DNA from 2 places in the Enterobacter bugandensis genome. Region 1 is predicted to be linked to the other one. Evidence: predicted binding sites of a transcription regulator. Region 1 holds the regulator's gene; the other holds the start of a gene.
The links. The regulator CRP, encoded in region 1, controls carbon source genes, mostly activating them, when cyclic AMP is high. The targets are predictions, from matches to a motif close to ATGTGANNNNNNTCACAT.
Positions count from the first base shown of each region.

Region 2: azuC (stress response protein AzuC) is a predicted target of CRP. The motif match lies at 1,817-1,834, and genes of this name have one in related genera.

Region 1 covers NZ_LT992502.1:4,303,762-4,306,890, reverse strand. Annotated here, with positions in the region: gene DG357_RS20955 (YccS/YhfK family putative transporter) at 1-874, opposite strand, end outside; gene crp (cAMP-activated global transcriptional regulator CRP) at 932-1,564, opposite strand; gene DG357_RS20945 (OsmC family protein) at 1,876-2,280, shown strand; gene DG357_RS20940 (phosphoribulokinase) at 2,347-3,129, opposite strand, start outside.
Region 2 covers NZ_LT992502.1:2,935,738-2,938,866, reverse strand. Annotated here, with positions in the region: gene ftnA (non-heme ferritin) at 1-361, opposite strand, end outside; gene yecR (YecR family lipoprotein) at 565-903, opposite strand; gene DG357_RS14300 (RpiB/LacA/LacB family sugar-phosphate isomerase) at 1,158-1,796, shown strand; gene azuC (stress response protein AzuC) at 1,915-1,998, shown strand; gene DG357_RS14290 (DUF2766 family protein) at 2,108-2,359, shown strand; gene DG357_RS14285 (anaerobic C4-dicarboxylate transporter) at 2,400-3,129, opposite strand, start outside.

The DNA of each region.
Region 1 (3,129 bases):
AGCGCGTGGGGTAGCGGTGGTAGAGAATATCATCGGCCAGCACCCGCAGGCGCGCGGAGACGGTTTGTGCGTTCCAGCGGATCACCGCTTCGGCATGGCTGCGCTCAACCAGCTTTTGCACCTCCTGCGGGTGGTGAAGGCTAACGGAGATATGCTCCTGAAGATCCAGCCCCACCTGAAAGGTGCGCAACAGCCGTTTATATTCGTGGTTCTTGTTGGCGGCGAGCATATGCAGCTGCTGATAGCATTGGCTTATCAGGTCTACCACCTTTTGCTGGCGCGTCAGCAACGGCGGTAAGGATTTTTCCGGATCCGTATGCTGGGTGAGCAGAGTGTATTTGGCTTCACAGTAATCCGCAAGCTGCACGTAGAGCAGGCTCAGAGATTCGCGCAGCGGCTGCTCCCGCCACAGCCAGAACCAGAACCAGTTAAACAGCCCGTACCACAGCGTGCCGAGGGCGTAGATCAGCAGCGGCTCCCACACGGGCATATTACCGGCGAGGCTCAGGGTGAAGATGGCCGCAATGAGTGACGCGGGAAGCAGACGGGCATGGAGCGAGCTGATTTCGGCGGTGACGCCGAGGGTCATCGCCAGCACGGTCAGGATCAGCGGCAGGGGAATATCGCGAGCCAGCAGAAGCTGCACCGCGAGGCTACAGCCAGCAAACAGCGAGCCGCCAATTATCAGACGTTTGAAAAAGCGTTTATGGGGCGTGTCCAGACCGGCAATGTTGCAGCAGGCGGGGACGAGAGAAAACAGCAGGCCCTGCTGAAGATGTCCCAGGATCAGGCCCACGGCCACGGGAAGACATAGCACCAGCGTTTGTCGTAGTGCGTAGTTAACTTCCGGGTGATAGATCAGCCTGCGCCACATGGGGAATAGAGACAAAAACGGCGTGACACCTTGCGATGGCACGCCGTTTAGGCAGGATTAACGGGTTCCGTAAACCACGATGGTTTTACCGTGGGCGGAGATCAGGTTTTGATCTTCCAGCATTTTCAGAATACGGCCCACCGTTTCGCGGGAGCAACCGACGATCTGACCGATTTCCTGACGGGTAATTTTAATTTGCATGCCGTCCGGGTGGGTCATCGCGTCTGGCTGTTTCGCCAGGTTCAGCAGAGTCTGCGCGATACGGCCAGTCACGTCCAGGAAGGCGAGGTTACCCACTTTCTCTGACGTCACCTGCAGACGGCGCGCCATCTGGGAAGAAAGACGCATCAGGATGTCAGGGTTTACCTGAATCAACTGACGGAATTTCTTATAAGAAATTTCAGCCACTTCACATGCTGTCTTTGCGCGAACCCAGGCGCTACGTTCCTGGCCTTCTTCAAACAGGCCCAGTTCACCGATAAAATCGCCCTGGTTCAGATAGGAAAGGATCATCTCTTTGCCTTCCTCATCTTTGATCAGCACTGCCACCGAGCCTTTGACGATGTAATACAACGTTTCCGCTTTTTCACCCTGGTGAATCAGCGTGCTCTTCGATGGGTACTTATGAATGTGGCAATGAGACAAGAACCATTCGAGAGTCGGGTCTGTTTGCGGTTTGCCAAGCACCATGCGCTGTTATCCTCTGTTATAAGCTGTCACCAGAGTCATCAGATGCATCCGGACTCTGGGGTTGCAATCGAATTCTTACCCATACCCTGGGAAGTCGGCTGTCGTAACGTTTCGCAGCCAGTAAAGTTTGATGTCCTCTGCATACATGTGTAACGTCAATGTATTACTGTAGCATCCTGAGTGTTTTAGCATAGCTTTTGCCGCGTGTCTCCTGGTGTCTCGCTTCAGCATGATGCAGGTCGCCTTCCATTGCGAGAAATGTAACGCACGCGTAATCTGTCACCAAAAATGCAACGTTGGAGTTAATGAATATGCAAGCGCGCGTGAAGTGGGTTGAAGGTTTAACGTTCCTGGGCGAGTCCGCATCAGGACACCAGATTTTGATGGATGGTAACTCCGGCGATAAAGCTCCAAGCCCAATGGAAATGGTGCTGATGGCGGCAGGCGGATGCAGCGCGATCGACGTGGTGTCGATTCTGCAAAAAGGCCGTCATGACGTGACGGATTGCGAGGTTAAACTCACCTCAGAGCGTCGCGAAGAGGCGCCACGCCTGTTCACCCACATTAATCTGCACTTTGTTGTCACCGGGAAAGAACTGAAAGACGCGGCGGTCTCACGCGCGGTGGATCTCTCTGCGGAGAAATACTGCTCTGTGGCGTTAATGCTGGAGAAAGCGGTAAAAATCACCCATTCGTATGAAGTGATCGAGGCTTAATTATTGGGGCATCGTGCGTGTTGATGCCCTCACCCTAACCCTCTCCCACGGGGAGAGGGAACATGTTCACGCGATCTGCTTCCCTTCCATCAGTCGCTCCACCAGCGGCGTCATGATCAGCTCCATTGCCAGCCCCATTTTTCCACCGGGAACCACTAACGTATTCATGTGGGAAATAAACGAGCCCTGCAGCATCGCCAGCAGCCAGGGGTAATCAATGCCTTCAAGATTGCGGAAGTGGATCACCACAAAGCTCTCATCCAGCGACGGGATGCTTTTCGCCGCGAACGGATTGGAAGTGTCCACGGTCGGCACGCGCTGGAAGTTAATGTGCGTGCGGGAGAACTGCGGCGTGAGATAGTTGATGTAATCTTCCATGGAGCGCACCACCGAGTCCATTACCGCCTCGCGCGAATGGCCGCGCTCGCTCATGTCGCGCGTCAGCTTCTGGATCCACTCCAGGTTAACGATCGGCACCACCCCGACCAGCAGATCCACATGGCGCGCCACGTCGTGCTGAGGCGTAACAACGCCGCCGTGCAATCCTTCATAAAACAGCACGTCGGTGGGTTCCGGCAGCGGTTGCCAGGGGGTAAAGGTGCCCGGCACCTGGTTCCAGGGTACGGCTTCGTCGTAGGTGTGCAGATACTTACGGGACTGCCCGGTACCGCTCTGACCGTATTCGCGGAAGGTTTGCTCCAGCAGGCCGAAATCATTGGCTTCGGGGCCAAAGTAGCTGATGTGTTTACCCAGATCGCGCGCCTTGCGGATCGCCATGTCCATCTCAGGCCGCGTATAGCGGTGAAAGCTGTCGCCTTCGACCTCCGCCGAACGGAGATTCAGCTGGGC
Region 2 (3,129 bases), 1.4 Mb from region 1:
GCAGGAAATTAAAGGTTGGATAATCCTGGCCGATCATTGCCGCATGAACCAGTTCGTTAATTTTCTGGGTGATCAGCTGTTCGTGCTCGTAGGTGGCGCGGAACAGTTCGTCGAGAGAATTATATTCAGCAAAAGGCGATGCCACGTTCTCAATGCGCGGCAGACTGCCCGTATCGGTCAGATAATCAAACAGGCGCTGCATGTGGGTCATCTCTTCCTGGGCGTGACGACGCAGAAACGCGGCCGCACCTTCAAAGCTGTGATAGCTGCACCAGGCGCTCATCTGCTGGTAGAGAAGGGATGAATAGAGCTCAAGGTTCATTTGTGCATTGAGCTTGTCGATCATTTCAGTTTTCAGCATGGTGGCGCTCCGGATTATTATTACGGGTTCATAATGAGCGACACTATAATTTGTTATTTAATTATTTGCAAAACGTAAAATTAAATATTTGTTCGTTTAAAATACGAATGGGAATAAAACGCATTGGCGATATTTATTTTTATTAATGCGAATTATTTTTGTTCTTAGTTAAATAAAGCGCCAGCAAACGCTGGCAGCTTTGATTAATACCAGGGATTATTTGCCTTAGGGTTAACGGCATACCCCATGCACTTATACTGGATAGTAACGCTCTCGTTCAGGCACAAAGAGCCGCTTGTCAGGGTACAGGTTTTGACCGGTTGCCCGTAGGCAGAGGCGGTGGCATAGCCCATGTTCTGACAGGCTTTTACCGCGGTACCGTTATTAACATATTCATCGGACCAGGCGTTTTGCAGCACGGCCTGGCCATAGTCGAGGCGGACAATGCCGTTCGGCGCGTCGAGGCTGCTGATTTCCGCCTGGCGTTTAACGCTGCATCCCGCGAGCAGCAGGACTGTAGCGACTACGATGGCTCTTTTCATGGTTCGCTCTGAGTGGAAGGAAATACGTTATCGTACCCGCAGATGCCCGCTGCAATGCCAGGAATAGCCGGACGATCTACCCTCACTCTTTGCAACGGACGGCGTAGATCCTCCCCTTCACAAAATTGTGAGCGTGCATTTAGTTTTTAAAACTCCATTTCATTTACTTTGAAAGTCTGTTTATTTGATGCCAGAATGAACGAGAACAGGTATCCATGGCGGGGAGCGCCCGCAGCGCATTCTGGAGAGACACGATGAAAATTGCACTGATGATGGAAAACAGCCAGGCGGCTAAAAACCCAGTCATATTAAAAGAGCTGAAAACGGTAGCCGATGAAAAAGGGTTTCCGGTTTACAACGTGGGTATGAGCGACGAAAACGATCATCACCTGACCTACATCCACCTGGGCATTATGGCGAGCATTTTGCTGAATGCGAAAGCGGTGGATTTTGTGGTCACCGGCTGCGGCACCGGGCAGGGGGCGCTGATGTCGTTAAACATCCACCCTGGCGTGATATGCGGCTACTGCATCGATCCCGCAGACGCGTTTCTCTTCGCGCAAATCAATAACGGCAATGCGCTCTCTCTGCCTTTTGCCAAAGGGTTTGGCTGGGGAGCGGAGCTAAACGTTCGCTTTATCTTTGAAAAGGCGTTTACCGGCCGAAAAGGGGAGGGTTATCCTCCAGAGCGTAAAGAGCCGCAGGTGCGTAATGCCGGTATTCTGAACCAGGTAAAAGCGGCCGTGGTAAAAGATAACTATCTTGACTCGCTGCGCGCCATCGATCCTGAGCTTGTGAAGACCGCTGTTTCCGGCCCGCGTTTCCAGCAGTGCTTCTTTGAAAATTGCCAGGATAAGGCGATCGAGGATTTTGTTCGCAGTATCGTGGGTTAATGCGCACTGTGCAGTTTAAATTGTGATATGCGTCACAAAAATATTGATTTTTGTGACGATGGTCATATTATAGGCACATTGACTATAAAGTTGTATAACAAGTTAATGGAGCATCACAATGAAACTGCGCAAAATCCTGAAAAGTATGTGGGCCAATTACTGCCGCACTTTTAAAGACGTGCCGCCTGGCGCCATGTTCTGATAAAAAAAACCTGCTTCGGCGGGTTTTTTTGTGTCCTGCGGCAATGAAGGGCAGATGTCACGGGCCACGTTTTGATACTATGGCGGCCTTTGAATAAGGAGAAACCCCCATGTCACAAAACCTGAGCGCCGATCAGGAACTGGTCTCTGACGTTGTCGCCTGTCAGCTGGTTATCAAGCAAATTCTTGATGTTCTGGACGTTATTGCACCGGTTGAAGTGCGCGAGAAGATGTCCACGCAGCTGAAAAACATCGATTTTGCCAGCCATCCCGCGGCTGCCGACCCGGTGACGCTTCGCGCGATCCAGAAAGCCATCGCGCTGATTGAACTGCGCTTTACGCCGCAGGGCGAGTCTCATTAAAACGCGAACGGGCGACCGCGTGTGTCGCCCGTTGAAAACGTTAAAAGAAGGTCTGGACCAGCAGGTAGCTCGCCGCGCAGGCGCAGCTCACGCCAATTAGCCCCGGCAGAATAAAGCTGTGGTTAATGATGAATTTGCCGATGCGGGTTGTTCCCGAGCGGTCAAAGCCGATGCAGGCTAAATCACTCGGGTAGGTCGGCAGAACAAAATAGCCGTAGGACGCCGGGAAGAAGGCGATCAGCATTTTTGGATCGATGCCCAACATCAATCCCATCGGCGCCACGGCCGTCAGGGCCGCCGCCTGGCTGTTTACCAGCTTCGACACCAGGAAAAGCACGATGGCATACGTCCACGGATGGCTTTTCACCACCCCTTCCAGCGCCAGCTTTAACTCATCGAGATGCGCCTGGAAAAAGGTATCGCTCATCCACGCCACCCCGAACACCGAGAAGATCGCCACCATACCGGCCTTGAATACCGCACCGTTTGAGATGGCTGAGGCATTGACCTTGCAGGCCATCAGCATCACGGCACCGGCAATGAGCATCATCATCTGAATGACGAGGTTCATCGACAGGGCCGTCATTTTACCTTTCAGCTCGAAGGCCGGGCGCAGTTCGGGGAAAGCCCCGAGCAGGACTACCACCGCAATACCGGCAAAGAAAATCCATGTCGACCAGTAGGCCTGCTTCGGAAAACGCTGGTTCATTAACGTCTCCGTGCCGCCATAGATAAACTCGCGCTGTTTGGGATCTTTCAGTTTCTCCTGA